Regions from separate parts of the Sphaerospermopsis torques-reginae ITEP-024 genome, predicted to be linked through region 2. Evidence: predicted binding sites of a transcription regulator. Region 2 holds the regulator's gene; each other region holds the start of a gene.
The links. The regulator NtcA, encoded in region 2, controls nitrogen genes in cyanobacteria. The targets are predictions, from matches to a motif close to TNTGTANNNNNNNNTACANA.
Positions count from the first base shown of each region.

Region 1 (7,157 bases), 470 kb from region 2:
TGATTGTAGTTATGCAATTTGAACAATTAAAAGCTTTATCCGGTTTTAATAGTTTTACAAAACAGTCTTTAAATTCCCTATTATTAACAGATGAAGAAGGAGAAATTCGCGTTACTCCTACGGGAACAAAGTTTATTTTTGGTGGAGATGAAGGAGATGAATTAAAACGGGTAGATTGTAAATTTGAAGTAGAACGAGAAGATCATTTTGAAAGAATCATGCGTTTTTTGCACCGTTACGCCGATGCAAACGGAATGGAATATGGGGAAAATAATTGATAATTGATAATTGATAATTGATAATTGATAATTGGTAGATTTATTTCTGTCACCTGTCACCTGTCAACTGTCACCTACAATTTCTGATATCTCATTCCGGGAAGTTGGGAGACTAAACCCATTAATTCCAACTGTAACAAAGAACTAGAAACTAAACCCGCATCCATACCTGTTTTCTGCACAATAAAATCAAAAGGTAAAGATTCAACAGCTAAAATATCTATTACCTTTTGTAGTTCTGGTTCTAATTTAGGAGTTTCTAATTTAGAAGTTTGTAATTTAGGAGTTTCTAATTTAGAAGTTTCTAATTTAGTTTGAGTTGGTTGAGATAAAGGAACAGAATTAAAAAGAGGAGTTTCTACATCTATTTGGGGAATAGCACCCAACATAATTAATAATTCATTTAATTGTTGATTTATTAAACCTGCACCTTGACTAATTAATTTTAAACATCCTTGAGATGGTTCATCATCAACTCTTCCCGGTAAAGCGTACACATCACGACAAAATTCATTTGCATAATTTGCAGTTATTAAAGCACCTGATTTTGCTCCCGCTTCCATCACCAATACTGCACGACTTAAACCAGCGATAATGCGATTTCTGCGAGGAAAATGAGTCCTGTTAGGTGGAGTTTTCGCGGGATATTCACTAATTACTATGCCAGATTTTAAAATTTGTTGATATAAATCTTTATTTTTATAAGGATAAATAACATCTACACCAGTTCCCATAACCGCTATAGTTCTACCTCCCGCTTTCATTGCTGCGGTATGACTTTCCGTGTCTATTCCTTCGGCCATTCCCGAAACCACAGTAAAACCATTTTTAGCTAAAGCGGTACTAATTTGACGAGTCCATTTTATGCCATATTCTGTAGGTTTACGAGTTCCCACAATACCTACTAAGGGTTTTTTTCCTGAATTTTCTTGTAAATCAACTTCACCACGATAATATAAAATTGGTGGAGGTGTGGGAATTTCCCTTAATAATTGCGGATATTCTGGATCTCCTGGAGTCCAAAAATTGGGGTTTATTTGTTGATGTGAAATCAGTAATTGTTCTGGGTTTATTCTGCTTCTTTGTTGAACAACTTTTTCTAAAGTTTGAAAACCAAAACCTTCGATTTTTCTTAATTCCGCAGGACTAGCTTTCCAAGCATTTTCTAATTGACCAAAATGCTGGTGTAATCGTTGTAATAATATGGGACCAATACCCGAAATTTGCGACCAAGCTAACCAATATTTGCGTTCTTCTCTAGTAGACATTTTAAAAAATCAACCTCTGCGTCTTTGCGTCTTTGCGTGAGATATTCTGATCTTTAACCCTTTGCTAATCTTTGATTTCTCAAATACTCAAAAACCGACTTATCACCAATATCTGCGGGAATATTTTGTATTGTTTTCCGCAAAGCAAAGACTAAAAAAGCAATTACCCAAATTCCTAATAAAACCTGTTCTGCTTGGGTTGATAAAATTCCTGCTAAATGTCCTAATAATAAAAGGGGAACAAGGGGAGTTAAGATTTTAGTTTCTAACCGATTAAAACAAAATCCTTCTTTAAAGAAAATACCTGTTAAAGCAGCAAAAGTAAAACCGACACCAAATAAAGTTAGTGGTTGGTTGTAAATGGTAATGGCAAAAGGTTGATTATCCAAATGTGCGAAAATCAAAGCGGAAATACTACCAATTATCCAGAAAAGTTGTAGAATTTGGTGTAGTAATTTCATGTATATGTGAATAGTTAATAAACTCACTCCTAATGCTAAAATAAAACAAGTGTAAAGAGGGGTAATAGCTTGAATTGCTAAAGGTTTATCTGCATAAAATAAAGCTAAATTACTAGCAATTGCAAAACTAATTGCTGCTATCATTAAACTGGTACGATAGATGATCACACCGATGCGATCGCTCTTAGTAATAGTAAATTCTCCAAACTGTCCTTGATATACTTCTGCTGTAGGTTGTGGTTCTGGGGTTGATATTGATTGTGTCGTCATATTCAATAATAGAGGATATTTTTAACTGACTGCTATAGCTATTCTAGTATGATATTGTGAATTTTTACAGCATGAAAAACCCCATCTTTGCATAATTTATCTTAGCCCCCCTTTTTCAGAGTATCTTTTAAAAGTCACTCATGGGGTATCAAAAACTTTTAGATCCCCCTAAATCCCCCTTAAAAAGGGGGACTTTAAAGAATTTAATCAATAGAAATTAAATAATTAGGATGGGATTTTGTCTGAATCAGGATGTCCAGGATTAGAGGATTTACAGGATTTTAGATTCCCGACTTCTTACCATATTTAGGGGAACATCCCAATTTTGAAAAAATAACCGCAGCAACACCAAAAAATATCTTAAACTCTCTTACCTTTGTGTCCTTTGCGTCCTTTGCGGTTCAATCATATCAGTTCATTGGATCATTTTTACCGTTAGATCAAAAAAGATTTACACATTTGGGATGCTCCCATATTTAGTAATTTCTCTCAAGAGGAAATAAAAGAAGTTAAGGATCTGTTGGCAGTGAGATTTTATCAAAATATTCCTCAAAAACCCCTTGACATTTTTCTAGTTTCGGTTATCATAATATTATAGTGGGAATCTGTGTAGCCTAAAATCTTGATGATACTTCATAACATCTGTTTTGAGGATTATGAGGTGCGGGAAATTATGTGGATGTCCATTTCATCACCCGATATTTTCTCCCGTCTTCTGTGCGTGCAAAAGTGAAATATTCACCACCAACTCTATCACAATAAAATCTAGTACCACCTGCATAGCTAGGTTTACTGATACTGACAGTGGTAGCTAAAGCCAGTAAAGACGATAAAATAAGAGTTGTTGAGAATTTTCCTTTCATATTAGTTTTTAGTAGACAGTAATTTTATACATCAATCAAAACAATTTCTTCCTTTCTTCCTTTGCGCCTTTGCTCCTTAGCGCCTTGGCGCGAAACTACCCTTTAAGTATAAATTAACAATCTTCCAAAAACAAGACTTGTAAATTATCTAAATATTTCATTTGCAATTGTATCTGTGCATTACCGCTATTTACAGCAACTTCTACCCACCCATGACTACCAACCAAAGCTAAAACTTCCCCAGCTTCCACATCACTGTAAGTTGCACATCCTGGTATTTGCAAACCCTGAACTTCTACACACCAGGTTTTACCCTCCACAAAACTACCAGGGATATTACTGATTAAATTACCAAAGTGATCTATATATTGAATACAACTTGCTACACCATTAGTTATAATTTGACATTTTGCAATATTTAATTTTACCAAAGTTTCAGGATTTATTTCCCTGCCTAACTTTTGCAGAGATACACCACTTGCTAAATGTGCCGCGACAGGTGCGAAAATATCTCTACCGTGAAAAGTGCTGCTAGGTTGAGATATTCGCCAATATTCAGAGTTTGTTAATTCTATTGCTGTAATTACCGGATTTTCAGCAATTATACCGCTAAAAATGCCGTTATCTGGTCCAACAAGATAACCTTTTTCTAATTTTAGGGCGATCGCTCTCCTTTGACCACCTACTTCCGGATCTACTACCGCTAAATGTACCGTACCCTGGGGAAAGTAAGGATAAGCATTCATCAAGGAAAATCTAGCTGCGGCGATGTTTTGCGGTGGAATTTGATGATTTAAATCTATTAAGGTTAGATTTGGGTTAACTTGGCAAATTATACCTTTCATTACTCCGACATATACATCATTATATCCAAAATCACTTAACAAAGTCAAGATATTTACTTGATTCATAGATTTACAATTATTAACAATTTTCTGTAACAACAACTACAAAAACGTGGTATGTTATCAAAACATGACATCAAAATCAAGAGTATCAAGGTAAAAATTATGGCAATGAGTAGAAATAGACTACAAGCAATTCAAAAAGCTGAAGAAGCACACAGACAAAGTATGAAAAAAAGCGTTGAACATCGTTTACAGGTGGCAAAATCTCAAGGTGATGAAAATTTGATTCGTCAGTTAGAAGCTGAACAAGCTTATTACCAATGAAGTATTTTCAATATTGATGTTTATTCATGTTAATTTTTTAGGCTTTTTAGTTTGGTTGTGTGTTTACCTGCGAAAGCAGGTTTTTTTATGGGGTCGTAAAATCAAGACTAAACAAAAAACCAGGGAAAGATAATTCCCCTGAAACTTCCTAAAATTTGTTTAATTTTGGTAGTTTTTCAATAATCGACAATTAACAATGAACAATTGACAATGAGGAAGAATATTGAAAAAGCGGATTTTTTTGGGTTTTATCCCCTTGAAAGGGGAGGGTTTAAACCTTGAATTAAACAATTATCAATTGTCAATTATCAATTGTTAATTGTTGTTTAATCAGCATTGAGAATTTTAGGAACTTTGAAAAAATCTCCTTCCTGTTCAGGTGCGCTGCTGAGAATAGCTTCTCGATCAGGATAGGGTTGTAATTTATCTTCTCTTGTGACATTGCTAACATCAATAGCTCTAGTTGTGGGAGGTACATCAGCAACATCAAGTTCGCTCAGTTGTTCGACATACTCTAGAATACTACTGAGTTGGGTGGAAAATTGCGCTTCTTCCTCTGGTGTTAATTCTAACCGAGCGAGGTTAGCAACTTTATGGACTTGTTCACGATCTATCATAGTCAGGGAATAGGGAATAGGGAATAGGGAATAGGTGACAGGTGACAGGTGACAGGTGACAGGTGACAGGTGACAGGTGACAGAAAAGAGTTGTTTCTAACTACCAATTACCAATTACCCATTACCAATTACCAATTACCCATTACCAAATTAAAAGAATACGTCAATTTGCGATCGCCCGGTAGTTTTTAACCAGTTTTGTGCTTCAATATAATTATTAGGAGCTAGACGAATCGCTCTAATCCAATAATCCGCGGCTTGATCAAACAACGCTTCACCAGCGTCATTATCACCCTCTTCTTTAGCTTTTTCACCTTTGTAGTGATAAATTACAGCGATATTATTTAAAGCCTGGGGTAGACGGGGGTTTAATTCAATTGCTTGATGATAAAATTCTAAAGCTTTTTCATGATCGCCATTACTAGCATAAATCAAACCCATATTATAGAGAATAAAACTCTTATCGTTAGAGTCTTCTTCTAAAGATAAAGCTTCTTCATAATATTCTAAAGCTTCAGCATATTCGCCTTCAGCTTGTGCTGACATACCATCACGGTAATATACAAATGCTTCCTTCGCTTTTTTGTTAGTTGGCAGTATTTTGAGAATAATATCTGCCATAACGGTAAAAGACTTGTCAACAAAGTTATCGTTTTTCTGTGTTCTTGGCATATTTGCCCCTTTCTTATCCTATAAGTTAATCTAGCTGATTTTTGGTGATTGGTGACTTGTGACTGGTGACTGGTGACTGGTGACTGGGGTGTTATCTCCCCTACTTCCCCTACTTCCCCCACTTCCCCTACCTCCTGACTCCTGACTCCTGACTCCTGACTCCTCTCAACTGTAAAGCTTCCCGTGCTTGTTCTCGATCATCAAAATGGATTTTTTCCGTACCTAAAATTTGATAATCTTCGTGGCCTTTACCTGCCAATAATACACCATCACCGGGTTGAGCTTCTAGGATAGCAGTACGGATAGCTGTAGCGCGATCGCCAATTACCACCGGTTGCACAACATCAGGAATACCTGCCAAAATATCCTCTAAAATCTTATCAGGGTTTTCTGTGCGGGGGTTATCTGACGTTACTACCGCAATATCAGCTAATTCTGCGGCAATTTTACCCATTTTCGGGCGTTTTGTTCTGTCTCTATCTCCTCCACACCCAAACACACAAATCATTCTTCCTGGTATAAACGGACGTGCTGCTTTCAGTAAATTTTCTAAACTATCAGGAGTGTGGGCATAGTCTACAATCACGCTAACATCTTGATTATCGCTAATTTGCACCCGTTCCATTCTTCCCGGCACTCCTGGAAAATCAGGTATAGATTTTGCAACTAATTGTAAATCTAAACCCAGATGTAAAACCGCACCCACAGCAGCTAAAAGATTTTCTAAATTATATTGTCCCACCAAAGGAGAACTAAAAGCGACATCACCTTTAGGAGTATGTAAAATACCGCTAACACCTGTTGGCTGATAATTTAAACCACTCATCCACAAATCAGCAGTATTATTATTAACGCTATAAGTCCAAACCCGTTCTTTTCCTAAACCAGCAATTAAACGCTTACCATATTCATCATCAGCATTAATAATTGCTCTACCTTGGAGATAATCAGGACTAAATAACAAAGCCTTAGCCCCAAAATAATCTTCCATATCCTTGTGATAGTCAAGATGATCTTGGGTGAGATTGCTAAAAACAGCCACCTCAAAAGCACAACCAAAAACCCGATCCTGTGCTAAAGCATGGGAACTAACTTCCATCACCCCAAACTCACACCCAGCATCAACCGCTTGAGCTAGATTGTGTTGTAAGTCTACAGCAAAAGGAGTAGTAAAAGCAGCAGTTTGGGAAAAACCAGGCCAACGAGTGTAAAGAGTTCCTAATAAAGCCGTCGCCAAATTGGCTTTTGTGAGAAAATATTCAATTAGGTGGGTAGTTGTGGTTTTACCGTTCGTGCCGGTAACACCCACCATTTTGAGCTTTCGTCCAGGATAACCATAAAAAGCCGCAGAAATTTCAGCGCAGACCTTATTCATATTACTGGCACTGATCACCATTTCTGACTGTGTAGGTGGATATTTGGCGATCGCATCTGGAGAGATAATAGCAGCAACAGCACCAGCAGCTAAAGCACTCTCCCAAAACTCACCCCCATCTACTCTAGTACCTGGCATCCCAATAAACAAATCTCCCAAACCGCAAGCATGGGAATTAGTT
Region 1 is NZ_CP080598.1:3,517,498-3,524,654, forward strand. Features, by position in the region: gene psb28 (photosystem II reaction center protein Psb28) at 1-278, shown strand, start outside; gene dprA (DNA-processing protein DprA) at 353-1,546, opposite strand; gene K2F26_RS16365 (DUF2301 domain-containing membrane protein) at 1,600-2,277, opposite strand; gene K2F26_RS16370 (hypothetical protein) at 2,949-3,140, opposite strand; gene K2F26_RS16375 (SAM hydrolase/SAM-dependent halogenase family protein) at 3,254-4,051, opposite strand; gene pirA (arginine synthesis PII-interacting regulator PirA) at 4,157-4,312, shown strand; gene gatC (Asp-tRNA(Asn)/Glu-tRNA(Gln) amidotransferase subunit GatC) at 4,639-4,929, opposite strand; gene K2F26_RS16390 (photosystem I assembly protein Ycf3) at 5,080-5,601, opposite strand; gene K2F26_RS16395 (UDP-N-acetylmuramoyl-L-alanyl-D-glutamate--2,6-diaminopimelate ligase) at 5,729-7,157, opposite strand, start outside.
Region 1: K2F26_RS16375 (SAM hydrolase/SAM-dependent halogenase family protein) is a predicted target of NtcA. The motif match lies at 4,075-4,094, and genes of this name have one in related genera.

Region 2 (7,157 bases):
ATATCAGACCATTCAACAATTCAATGTAACTCCTTAACTCCTATTTTCTTCTTACTGTCACCTGTCACCGTGGCGTAGCACCAGTCCCCAGTCCCCAGTCTCCAGTCACCTGCCTCTTAAATCTAGTCTGTGAAACTAATATATCTAAAAGAAGCCGTCTATATAGCATAAATGTTAGGATTGCCACAGAGAGAGAATAGCGTGCATAGAAGGAAAAAAAACTGAATGGCAGAATTTGAGAAGTCAATATCCTTTGATGGACGGGATATTCGACTGAAGGTAGGACTGTTAGCCCCCCAAGCGGGTGGGTCGGTGTTGATAGAATCGGGGGATACTGCTGTTTTGGTGACAGCTACAAGGTCAGAGGCCAGAGAGGGCGTTGATTTTCTTCCCCTGACGGTAGATTATGAAGAACGACTGTATGCAGCAGGAAGAATCCCTGGTGGGATTATGCGTCGTGAAGGTCGTCCACCTGAAAAAGCGATTTTAACTAGCCGTCTGATTGACCGTCCTTTGCGTCCTCTGTTTCCTTCATGGTTACGGGATGATTTGCAAATTATTGCTTTCACCCTATCAATGGATGAACAAGTACCGCCTGATGTGTTAGCTGTAACTGGCGCTTCTATCGCTACTCTCATTGCCCAAATTCCGTTTAATGGACCAATGGCAGCAGTGCGGGTAGGTTTAGTGGGTGATGATTTTATTATTAACCCCACCTATGCGGAGATTGAAGCGGGAGATTTGGATTTAGTTGTTGCTGGTTCACCTGATGGTGTCATCATGGTGGAAGCAGGAGCAAATCAGTTACCAGAGCGAGATATCATCGAGGCCATTGATTTTGGTTACGAAGCAGTGCGGGATTTAATCCAAGCACAGCTAGATTTAGTTGAAGAACTGGGTTTAAAACTCATCCAAGAAGAGCCACCGGAAGTAGACCAAACATTAGAAAACTACATCCGCGATCGCGCCAGTGCAGAAATTAAAAAAATATTGGCACAATTTGAGTTAACCAAAAACGAGCGTGATACAGCTTTAGATGCAGTTAAAGATGAGATCAAGGCTGAAATAGAAGCCCTACCCGAAGAAGATCCGATTCGCGTAGCTGCTACAGCCGATAGTAAAGCACTTGGTAATACCTTTAAAGATATCACCAAATACTTTATGCGCCGTCAAATCGTTGAGGATAACGTGCGCGTTGATGGTCGCAAACTAGATGAAGTCCGTCCTATATCTTGCCAAGTCGGAGTTTTACCCCGTCGTGTACATGGCAGTGGAATATTTAATCGGGGACTAACCCAAGTATTATCTGCTTGTACCCTTGGTACACCAGGCGATGCTCAAAATCTCAATGATGATCTACAAATAGATCAATCTAAACGTTACCTGCATCATTACAATTTCCCTCCTTTCTCCGTTGGCGAAACCAAACCAATGCGTGCGCCGGGAAGAAGAGAAATTGGTCATGGTGCTTTAGCCGAAAGAGCGATTTTACCCGTACTACCGCCAAAAGAACAATTCCCCTACGTGATTCGCGTAGTTTCAGAAGTGCTTTCTTCCAACGGTTCTACCTCAATGGGTTCAGTTTGCGGTTCTACCCTCGCCCTCATGGATGCGGGTGTACCCATTATCAAACCTGTCACCGGTGCAGCAATGGGCTTGATTAAGGAAGGCGACGAAGTGCGCGTTCTCACTGATATTCAAGGCATTGAAGACTTTTTGGGAGACATGGACTTCAAAGTTGCGGGTACTGATACAGGTATCACCGCCTTACAAATGGATATGAAAATATCCGGTTTGTCTCTAGAAGTTATTAAACAAGCTGTAGAACAAGCAAAAGCAGCCCGCTTGCACATTCTGGAGAAAATGCTCCAGACCATAGATCAACCACGCACCGAAACCTCACCCTTTGCCCCACGTCTGTTGACAATCAAGATTGATCCAGAAATGATTGGTCTGGTCATTGGACCCGGTGGTAAAACCATCAAAGGAATTACTGAAGAGACAGGTGCAAAAATCGACATTGAGGATAATGGTACAGTCACCATTTCCGCAGTCGATGAAGGCAGAGCAAAGAGAGCAAAGAGCATCATTCAAGGCATGACTCGTAAACTCAATGAAGGGGATGTTTACATAGGTCGTGTAACACGGATTATACCTATTGGTGCATTTGTGGAATTTTTGCCCGGAAAAGAAGGCATGATTCACATTTCTCAACTTGCTGACTATCGTGTTGGTAAAGTGGAAGATGAAGTAGCCGTTGGTGATGAAGTGATTGTCAAAGTGCGCGAAATTGACAATAAAGGTAGAATTAACCTGACACGCTTGGGTATACACCCAGATCAAGCTGCTGCTGCGCGGGAAGCTGCCGCCATGAATCGTTAACAACGATTAAGGATTTTAGATTTTGGATTAGAGATCAATCGCAAATCTAAAATCCGCGATGCCTTATTTCAGCGGGCATCGCTGTATGATTTTTTAAATTATTTTTGAATAGATATCATGTCTGTTTGGGCTGGTGACTGGTGACTGGTGACTGGGTAATAAATTTTATGTTTCCCAACTCACTATCAACAATTACCTATTACCCATTACCCATTACCCAATTTGTCAATTTCAGAGATTTTTGGTACATAAAAGTTATGTTACCTCAATCCCTCATTGGACACCCAGCATAGTGAGTGCTAAACGTCTACCAGAAACTACCGCCCATGTCAGAATCACCCGCCAATCTTGGCAACATGGCTTTCTTGAAGGTGATGTCAGCGCCGGCGATTTTGAATGGCATTTTCAATGGCATTTTCGTCGGGGAGAACTATCTGTTAAACCTTCCCAGGGTCGCGCTTTAATTAAAGAACCTCTCGGCCGCTTTTTAGAAAAACAAGATTATCAATTAGAACCAGGGGGAGATTATGCTTTTACTATTCGCGCAGAACTGTAATCAGTTTAATTACGAGCTTCCCGTTGCAATATCATCTATCTTCTTCTCTTCTTCTCTTATTCCTTCGTGTCCTTCGTGCCTTCGTGGTTCATTCAATCAGTATTTTATGGTGGTAAGGGAGTAGTTAGTTGTCAGTAATACCACTGGAAGTTAAACGATTTAGGTAGCGTTCAATTAAGAGAATGGCTACTATATCATCTATGGGGCGTGGCGGTTGTCGCAAACCTTTTGGTAACAGTTTCGTGAGTCCGGTGGGTGGGAACATTTGCCAATAGCGATCGCGTGCTTCTAGAGTTGTATAACGCTCATCCACTAACACAATATTTACAGAGGGAATTAATTCCTGATTCAGTTGCTGTTTCCACTTTTTCGCAGTGGTTTGATCTCCCATGACGATTAAAGACACAGGAAATCTTTGCCGCAATAAGGAAATTTGGGCGATCGCCTCAACCGCAGGTACAACTTGATGAAAATACAACTGCCGATCCAACCCCATCACAGCTACACCACATTTATCTCGACCAGGATCAAAGCCTAAAATTGCAGGTTGTGTATTAGTCATAGGGAATAGGGAATAGGGAATAGGGAATAGGTAATGGGTAATGGGTAATGGGTAATGGGTAATGGGTAATTGTTGATAGTTAATTGGGAAACATAAAATTTATTACCCAGTCACCAGTCACCAGTCACCAGTCCCCAGTCACCAATCACCAATCATGTGCTAAAAATAATTTGTCCATTGGATATTGCTACTAACTTGACTCTCAAGGGACCAGCTGTATAGGTATCCTCAGCGGCTATGGCTTTAATTTCCAAAGGTTGTTCAGATTGTTGCAATTGGGCAAAAAAGCGCAGAAAAGTTCCATCTACCTGCACTGTTTCCACAATACCAGCATTGCGGGCGCGAAATTGAGAAGCAGAAATTAGTAAATCTAGCCGTTGCCGTAATTGATATGATGTCATAGTTTTCATATCAGCAGAGGTTGTAGCTAAAACTTCACCTGCGGAGAATACCAGTTGATTGGGCATGGCATCAGCAAAAAATTCTATCTGTTTTTCTCCTCTGACATAATTACCCGCAGAAAAAATTCGCACTACATATTCTCTGCCATCTTGAATTTTCTTGATCAGTTGTTCAACTCTCTCTTGGGTAACACGCAATAATTCTGCATTTCCCGGATTTGTTCCCGGTTCACTTAATTGGATGTTGGCATTGCGGTTAGCTTCTTGCAAAATTTGGACTACTACTTCACCAGCAGCAGTAGGTTTATCGACACGAACTACTCCAGCAGCCAAAACTTGCCCACGAACTAAGGCCAATTTACCCAAACGCAGGTCACGATAAGACTGGTAATATTTTTCTAGCCTTGCTACTTCCTGCTCTAAATATTGTCGCTGATTTTCTAATTCTTTGAGCCGAGCTTCTCTAGTGGCAATTACTTGTTCTCGTTTTTTAATTTCTAAATTGCGATTTTGAATGAGTTTATCTAAATTAGCGATTTTTTGATCGCGCTGTTTAATAACTTCTTGCCGATTAGCAAGTTCACGATCGCGTTTTTCAATTGCTGTCTTAGCTTCGTCAATGGCTTTTTTCGCTTCAGCATACAGTCGCTGACGTTCTGCCCTCAACTCTTGCACTGCTGTCTGCAATGCCTGACGCTGTTGATAAAGGTTTTCTAGTTCATTTATAGCTTGTCTATACTGAATTACTACTTCACCGAGTCGGCTTTGAGTGCCTTGAAGTTGGGCTTGAGTTTTAGCTTGTTGGCTAATAGTGCGATTGAGTTGAGCTTGGGTGATCCGTTGTTTGGCATTCGCCGCTTGTAGAGACTGATTAATTTTCTGTAAATCTTGCTGTGCTTGAGCTTGTTCTTTCCTCGCTTGAATTAACTGATTTTCTACCTCAGTTTTTTGGGTTTCGGCAATTTTTAATTGTTCTCGCTTGTTTCTTAGGTCTTTTTGAATATCCTCTAACTCAAACACTCCTTTCCGCAAACCTTCATCAGCAGCAAATAAAATTGCTAAAGTTGAGGCGGAAATTACACCACCCGTAAAAATAGTTACGAGTACCGCCGTGTTTTTGGGACGCAGATTGAATAAAGAGAGGCGTGCCTTGCCTACTTTAGTGCCAATGCGATCGCCCACAGTGGCAATCACGCCCCCCAGAATTAAAATTGCTGCTATCAGGATGTACCCGGTGGCCATCTTCAACTACCGCCAGAAATGCTTCCAGATACAGCCTACTACTTTCAACCATTGTCTGTGGGGGAAAGAAGATTGGCAAAAGCAGAATTTAGTCAATTTTTCAATTACCTCCGATTGCGGGTATTTTTTTCCAAACACAACTTCAATACAACTTGTACCAACTTTCCCCCCAACAGATTTTAAGTAAATTGCTTACTTAATGTGACAGGTTTATGCACAGTAATCTTTTTCTTGTGGATGGAGATCATTTTTTTCTCGCGTAAATCGCCAAGCAATCTGGTGACTGTAACGCGAGTAGAACCAATTGCTTCAGCGATCGCCTGATGGGATAGCTTCAAATCAATGGTAATGCCATCTGCACAGGGTACACCAAAATCCCGACAGAGAATTAACAAAAAACTGATCAACCGAGAACCCATATCTCGATGAGCAAGGGTTTCAATCATCATCTCTGTTTGCAGAATCCGCGAAGATAGTCCCCGCAGCATTAACATTGATAATTCTGGATTTTCCTTGAGTGCTTGCTCTACTTGTTCAATTGGGGCAGAAAGTAATTCTACCGCCGTAAAGGCAACTGCATGATAGAACCTATCTGACTTATTACCCGTTAGCAATGACAACACGCCAAAAACACTATTTTCCCGTAGCAATGCTACCGTTATTTCTTCTCCTGCTTCATATACCCTGGAAAGTTTCACAGCACCCTTGAGAAGAAAATAAACTCGTTCGGCGGGATCGCCGGGAAAAAAGATCGTTTTGTTGCGTTCAAACGTCTCCACAACTGGCGGAAATGCTCCAGTTGCCATCTGACGAAAAACATTTGCTAGGGCTTTATCTTGTGTCACGATCATCTCCCTTCCCCTACCCAATGCCGGAAAAACAAAAACTGATTACCTAAGAATACATCTGAAAATTCAATAAAGCACCGTCAACCTTTTTGTTTTTTCCTATACTCAAATTTCTCATTTTATCTTTATTTGTTGATCATGATACCCAATTTTTGTTATTTTTAGCCCAGAATTGTTGATCAGTCGTTTATCAAACTGAACTATAAAGGTTTTTTTGCAGAAAAATTTGCAATATCTTTATAACTTCTTAAACAATTACAGCAGGAGACAGGAGTCAGGAGTCAGGAGTAAAACTCTCTTTCTGTCTATGTTTCAAGCTAGATGCTGTACCTCATTGATCTGCAATCTGCTTTATCGTAAATTTTTGGCTTACAACACCCAAACGAATGATAATTTTGAAAATCCCCTACCTAACTCAGTAAAAATAGGGTCAGATTCTAGTATGGTTATATATACTCCTAATGATTGATCACATTGACTATTTCTATGCTGAATCTGTCCGGTAAAAATGCCTTAGTCACGGGTATTGCCAATAATCGCTCCATTGCCTGGGGTATTGCTCAACAACTACACCAAGCTGGTGCTAACTTGGGCATTACCTATTTGCCAGATGAAAAAGGCAAATTCGAGAAAAAAGTCTCAGAATTAGTCGAACCTCTCCAACCTAGCTTATTTCTTCCCTGTAACGTTGAAAACGAGGAACAAATTCAAGCCACTTTTGAAACTGTCCGTGATCAATGGGGTAAATTAGACATCCTCATTCACTGTCTGGCTTTTGCTAACAAAGAAGATTTAAGCGGAGATTTTAGCAAAACCTCCCGTTCCGGTTTTAATAAAGCTTTGGAAGTTAGCACTTATTCACTGATTCAGTTAAGCGGTGCTGCCAAACCTTTGATGACTCAAGGCGGTAGTATTGTTACTCTCTCCTATTTAGGTGCTGTGCGAGCTATCCCTAACTATAACATCATGGGTGTAGCTAAAGCTGGATTAGAAGCTAGTGTTCGTTACTTAGCAGCAGAACTGGGTCCCCAAAATATTCGCGTTAATGGTATTTCCGCAGGTCCCATCCGCACTTTGGCATCTTCAGCAGTAGGCGGCATTTTAGATATGATTCATCATGTTGAGGCAATCGCACCCCTGCGTCGCACCGTTACACAATTAGAAGT
Region 2 is NZ_CP080598.1:3,987,566-3,994,722, forward strand. Features, by position in the region: gene K2F26_RS18620 (polyribonucleotide nucleotidyltransferase) at 226-2,382, shown strand; gene K2F26_RS18625 (DUF3146 family protein) at 2,675-2,938, shown strand; gene K2F26_RS18630 (pre-16S rRNA-processing nuclease YqgF) at 3,063-3,500, opposite strand; gene K2F26_RS18635 (DUF3084 family protein) at 3,653-5,143, opposite strand; gene ntcA (global nitrogen regulator NtcA) at 5,323-5,994, opposite strand; gene fabI (enoyl-ACP reductase FabI) at 6,478-7,157, shown strand, end outside.

Region 3 (7,157 bases), 300 kb from region 2:
ATTCATCAAATGCTGATTCACTCATCTGACTTGCCCAAAGTCAAAGACTCAGTAGGCAAAAAAATTCTCTTAGGTAATGAACCTAAACCAGAACTAATTGCGATTCTAGCAGTCTACTTTGTTCAAGGCATATTAGGGTTATCGCGTCTAGCCGTTAGCTTTTTCCTCAAAGATGAATTACAACTGAGTCCAGTTGAGGTATCAGCACTGTTGGGAATAGTTGCTCTACCTTGGATGATTAAGCCATTATTTGGCTTTATTTCCGATGGTTTGCCCATATTTGGCTACCGTCGCCGTCCATATTTGGTGTTATCTGGGATACTAGGCGCATCCGCTTGGGTAAGTTTGGGAACAATAGTTAATAGTAGCTGGGCGGCAACAATTGCGATCGCTCTATCTTCTCTTTCCGTTGCCTTCAGTGATGTCATAGTTGACTCCCTCGTTGTTGAACGTGCCAGAGTAGAAAGTCAAGCCAAAGCAGGTTCTCTACAATCTCTGTGTTGGGGTGCTACCGCTCTGGGCGGATTAATTACAGCTTACTTTAGCGGCTTACTCTTAGAATATTTCAGCACACGCACAGTATTTTTAGTCACGGCATTTTTTCCGCTAATTATTTCCGTGGTAGCTTGGTTAATTGCAGAAACCCCAATTAACAAATATACCCCACAGCATGACCAGAATCAACCACTTAGCATCCCAACTCAACTCAAACAAGTAGGCAAAGCCTTTACACAAAAAGCAATTTGGCTACCCACAGCATTTATCTTTCTCTGGCAATCTACCCCTAGCGGAGAAGCAGCTTTTTTCTACTTTTTCACCAACGAATTACACTTTCAACCTGAATTTTTAGGCCGAGTACATTTAGTTACAAGTTTAGCCTCATTAATTGGTATTTGGATGTTCCAAAGGTTCTTAAAATCCGTACCATTTCGGGTAATTTGTGGTTGGAGTATCGTCATTTCCACACTATTAAGAATGACGATGTTACTGTTAGTCACACACACAAATAGAACATTAGGAATAGATGATCAATGGTTCAGTTTAGGTGATAGCTTAATTCTTGCCGTCATGGGACAAATCGCATTCATGCCAGTGATGGTATTAGCAGCAAGAATTTGTCCCTTGGGAATCGAAGCTACATTATTTGCCCTCTTAATGTCAATCTTCAATTTAGGAGGAGCTATTTCCAGAGAGTTTGGGGCTTTAATCATGCACTGGTTAGGCATTACCGAAAATAACTTTGATACCCTCTGGTTATTAGTGATTATCACTAATTTGATTGCCCTTTTACCGCTGCTATTTATTCAATTCTTACCCAGCGAACAAGAACCAGAAATCCACACCTTGACAGCTAATTCAGTTAATAATTAAGTCCATATTTCAGGATTCAGGAATTAGAATCATAGCCAAATCAGTAAATAGCAAATTCAATAATTTTGTAAAACATCAATTATGATATGATACTCAAAGACTTATTTAATCAGTCTTCTGTATCCTGAATCCTGACAATAAAAATCTTGTGTGGTGGGCATACTTCGACAGGCTCAGTACAAGTCTTACCCGCCCTAACCATACAGCCCTAACCATAGGATTTAAACTTCCCAACACATTACAAAAAATCCAAGAAATCATTTTCTCAAATATGCAAACATTAAAAAATCAACAAAACCAAACTTTACCAAAATCCTATACTCGTGAAGATTGGCAAAAAGGATATGAATCACTAAAACAAGAATATGATTATTGGATTGATGAAATAGAAGGGGTAATACCCGCAGAACTACAAGGAACACTATTGAGAAATGGACCCGGTTTATTAGATATCAACGGACAAAGATTGCATCATCCCTTTGATGGTGACGGGATGATCAGTAAAATCACATTTACCAACGGACGCGCTCATTTTCGTAATAGATTTGTAGAAACAGAAGGTTATTTAGCAGAAAAAAAAGCTGGTAAAATTCTTTATCGTGGCGTATTTGGTACACAAAAACCAGGAGGTTGGTTAGCTAACGCCTTTGATTTTAAAATCAAACATATTGCTAATACTAATGTTATCTATTGGGGTAAAAAACTATTAGCATTATGGGAAGCAGCAGAACCTTATTTATTGCACCCGCAAACTTTAGAAACATTAGGAAACGAATATTTCAATGGTGTATTATCCCAAGGTGAAGCTTTTAGCGCCCATCCCCGCATAGATCCCAATGGTAAATTAGTTAATTTTGCTATTAAACCAGGACTATCAACCACAATTACAATTTTTGAACTCAATACCAACGGCGAAATTATCAGCAAACAAAATCATAGTGTTCCTGGTTTTTGCTTTATTCATGATTTTGTAATTACCGAAAATTACTGTATCTTCTTTCAAAACCCCGTTAATTTTAACCCCATACCTTTCGCTTTAGGAATGGCCAGTGCTGGACAATGTATTAAAGTCCAAAAAAATCAACCCACAAAAATCATTATTATTCCCCGCAAAGATAGTAAAGCTGAAAAAGAAGAAGTCAGAACTTTAGAAACTCAAGCAGGTTTTATTTTCCATCATGTCAATGCTTTTGAAGTGGAAACTGAAATTATCATTGATTCAATTTGCTATGAATCATTACCAGAAGTAGAACCAAATACTGATTATCTAAAAACCAACTTTGACACTAATGCACCAGGACAAATTTGGCGATTTGATATTAACTTAGATATTAAGTTATCAGATCACAAAGTACAAAGTCAGTTAATAGATAAACGTGCTTGTGAATTTCCTTCTATTCACCCCAATAATGTAGGAAAACCCTATCGTTATTTATATATTGCTGCGGCACATAACCCCACAGGAAATGCACCCTTACAAGCAATCATGAAAGTAGATTTACAAACAGAAAAGCGAGAAATTTGGAGTGCAGCACCACGGGGTTTTATGGGTGAACCAATTTTTATTCCTCGTCCTAATTCTCAACAAGAAGATGAAGGTTGGGTAATAGCTTTAGTTTATGATGCTGAACATCATCGTTCAGATGTAGTGATTTTAGATGCTCAGGATTTTTCAAAAGGTGCGATCGCAAAATTACACCTTAAACATCATATTCCATACAGTTTACATGGGAGTTTTACACCAGAAATATTCATTTAATTAATGTAGGTTGGGTTAAGCGATAGCGCAACCCAACAAATTACTAAAAATTAAATCAACTTAAATAGAACGGAAAACCACCTTTAAACCATCACTGGGTTGAGGTGTGGGTGTCATTTTTAAATCTAAATTTTGTCCTGGTACAAGTTCCCATTCATAACCACGCAACAGCAACGCAGCAAATATTTTCATTTCCAACTTAGCAAATTCTTTACCTATACATTCTCTCATTCCCCCACCAAAGGTAACATAACTAAAGGGTTTAGATTTATCCTCATTTCTCTCTACACCAAACCTTTGAGGGTCAAAACTTTGGGCATCTTTATAGATAGTTTCGTCCTGATGGGTTTTCCCTATTTGATATAGTATACTCCAACCTTGAGGAATACTATATCCATTAAATTCACAAGTTTTAGTTACAGAACGAAAACCACCACCAACAGGAGGAATAACTCGCAAAACTTCCTTGAGTATTTGGTCTAAATAAGTCATTTGTTTTAAATGTTCAGATGTGAGCGCACCTGTAACATTTATTTGTTGTTGTTCTTTTCTTGCTGCTGCTAAAATGTCCGGGTTTTGTGCTAACAACAAACAAAAAGAAGACATTGCCGAAGTTAAAGTTTCATGTCCAGCAAATAATAATGTCAAAATTTGATCTTTGAGTTCATTTACACTCAAACTATTACCATCTTCATCTTTAGCATTTAACAACAAATCCAAAGCATCTGTTTCTGAATTTTCTAAACTTGGTTGCTTTTGACGTTGTAAAATAATCTTCTCAATTTTTGCTAATAACAATTCTCTACTTTTTAAAGCTTTACTAAATTTAGTCCAAGGTAAACGAATAGGAAGAGTAAATAAACCTTGACACCATTCTTCAAATAATTCCGCAAAATGAGCATCATTAGTAGTATCTGTTCCTACTAATAATTTACAAGCTACATCAAAAGTATATTGTCTGATTTCAGGATACCAGGTTAATTGACCTAAATTTACCCATTTTTGTAAATAGCTATTAGTAATTTCCACCATTCCTGGTACATAACTAGCTAAAGCTCTGGGTTGAAATGCTTGAGCTAATAATTTACGTCTGGTTTGATGAATGCTTCCAGTTTGTGTTGCTAAAGATGCAGGACCAAGCAATTCTGAAACAGTCTTAGGCCATTGAATTGTAAAATTTTGATTTTCACCACTAAATACAAAGCGGTTTGCATCTGCTCCTATCATCATAATTGTAGGAGAACCAAAGATATTAGTTTTAAAAACGTTGCCGTATTTCTTTTGTCGTTTATTGGCAAAGTTTTTATCTGTTAAAAAACTAATTGTTTCACCAATGATAGGTAAACCAAAGTTTCCAGGTGGTAAAGGTAATTGATTTTGTAATTTGTTGTCTTGGGTTTTCATGTTGTGTTTAACTTATTTATTTAATAAAACTTAAACAATTGTAATATATTTGTTAATTCTGGCCAAGTTGCCACCATGCAGAAATAAAACTAAAAAATTGTAACGAAAACTACAAAATTCATATTTTTTCAAAAAAACAGGGTAAGCTAACCTTACATATCCGGTTCACCAAAGTACCGTGATGAGGAGTAAATGTTATGGTTACAACCTCGCGCCCAGTGTGGGAAAATCATTCCCCAGCCCATATTTGCCCGTTTGATCAAGCTTGTAGTTATTTAGAATGGGCAGGTAAAGAGTTAAAATTAGATCCTGGTTTATTAGAAATTCTCAGCCATCCCCGGAAAGTCGTCACAGTTTCCATACCCGTCAAAATGGATAATGGGGAAGTGCGGGTTTTAGCCGGACATCGGGTACAACATTCGGATATTTTAGGACCATATAAAGGTGGTATTCGCTACCATCCGGCGGTGACTTTACGGGAAGTTTCCGCTTTAGCGATGTTGATGACTTGGAAATGTGCGTTGTTAGGTATTCCCTACGGTGGTGCTAAAGGTGGTATTCCCATAGATCCGAAAAAATACAGTGTGGGAGAATTAGAAAGAATTAGTCGCCGTTATATCAGTGAGTTAATTAAAGATATCGGACCATCAGTAGATATACCAGCCCCAGACATGGGTACATCTGCGCGGGAAATGGCCTGGATGATGGATACTTATTCTGTAAATATGGGTCATGCTGTACCCGGTGTTGTTACTGGTAAACCGCTTTCTGTGGGTGGTTCTCTGGGTCGGGAAATGGCTACGGGGCGGGGTGTAATGATTATTGTCCGGGAAGCCTTGGCAGATCAAGGTAAATCCCTGGCAGATGTAAAAATTGCTATTCAAGGTTTCGGTAATGTGGGGGGTGCTGCGGCTGAATTGTTATACCAAGCCGGGGCGAAAATTATTGCGGTTTCCAGTGGTGCTGGGGGTGTATATGCGGAAACTGGGCTTGATATTCCAGCTTTAAAAGCTTATGCTGCGGAAAATCGTCGCAGTGTGGTAGGTTTTCCCCAAGCTATACCCATTAGTAACGCAGATTTACTCACTTTACCTTGTGATGTATTAATTCCTGCTGCTTTAGAAAATCAAATTACGGAAGAAAATGTGCATCAGATTCAAGCGCAAATGATTGCTGAAGCAGCTAATGGACCTGTGACTTTGGAAGCTAACCGAGTTTTGGAAGACCGTGGAGTAACCGTTTTACCGGATATTTTAGCCAATGCTGGGGGGGTAGTAGTTAGTTATTTGGAATGGGTGCAAGGTCTTTCTTATTTGTTCTGGGATGAGGAGAGGGTAAACCGGGAAATGGAACATTTGATGGTAAATGCTTACCGTCAAGTGATGCAACAAGCACAGACTCGCAGGGTAAATTTACGGTTGGCTGCTTATACCCTTGGCGTGGGTAGAGTGGCGCAAGCTTTGACCGATAGGGGTTTGTATCCTTAGTTATAGGGTTGTAACTTGTTAACTCGTTCCCAGTCTCAGACTGGGAATGCTATTACAGAGTCTTCATAACCTAATATATATAGCAATCCGATTTGAGTTATGAACAAATAGTACAAATGATTTGGTAAGGTTAGGATACTCAAAGTCTTAATCTAGTTCGATTTACGCCAATAGTAACTATGATCTAATCGTTCTATAATCATTTAGGATTGCTATATTGTACAATTAATTATGTAGCTTTCCTATAAAAAATGTCTTTGCAACTTAAAATTAACTATCCTGAAACTTTACCTGATGCTGTTGGTAAAACTAGAGAACAATTTGAACAAGAAGCAAAATGGGCAATGGCTGTAAAATTATATGAAATGAACCGCCTTTCTTCTGGTATGGCTGCTGCATTATTAGGAGTATAAAGAGTGAATTTTATTCACAAATTAAATGATTATGGAGTGTATTTAATTTATTTTAGTGAAGAAGAATTATTATCAGATATAGAAAATAATCAGTAATCAGTAATCAGCTATTATCTAGAGAGAGACTGAGTTAATAACAAAGATGCTCCAGGTTTGTCCAATTACACGAGATTTAATAAGAGCAATTTACAGCCTATTATTGATAGTTTCAGGTTTTTGCTGACTGCTGATAGCTGACGGCTCAATGCTGATCTTAAATCAATGATTGCAGTTAAATTTAGATATGCAAAAATAATTGAAAAATCTCAAAAAAATGTCATCATATTTTAAATGTAGAATATTTACCACCATTAACATACTCCATGAATAACCAACCCAAAATAATCGTTTTAGATGATGATCCTACCGGTTCTCAAACCGTTCACAGTTGCTTATTGCTGATGCGCTGGGATGTGGAAACCTTGCGTTTAGGTTTAAAAGATGATGCTCCCATTTTCTTTATTTTAACCAATACGCGATCGCTTACCCCAGAAGATGCAGCAAATGTCACCAGAGAAGTTTGTCATAACCTGAAAATCGCCTTAGAAGCAGAAAACATCGAGGATTTTCTCGTAGTTAGTCGTTCTGACTCTACTTTACGCGGTCATTATCCCATAGAAACCGATGTCATTGCCGAAGAACTCGGACCTTTTGATGCTCATTTTCTTGTACCGGCATTTTTTG
Region 3 is NZ_CP080598.1:4,286,588-4,293,744, forward strand. Features, by position in the region: gene K2F26_RS19975 (folate/biopterin family MFS transporter) at 10-1,371, shown strand; gene K2F26_RS19980 (carotenoid oxygenase family protein) at 1,643-3,130, shown strand; gene K2F26_RS19985 (cytochrome P450) at 3,191-4,534, opposite strand; gene K2F26_RS19990 (Glu/Leu/Phe/Val family dehydrogenase) at 4,732-6,021, shown strand; partial or broken gene K2F26_RS19995 (UPF0175 family protein) at 6,273-6,530, shown strand; gene K2F26_RS20000 (four-carbon acid sugar kinase family protein) at 6,797-7,157, shown strand, end outside.
Region 3: K2F26_RS19990 (Glu/Leu/Phe/Val family dehydrogenase) is a predicted target of NtcA. The motif match lies at 4,631-4,650, and genes of this name have one in related genera.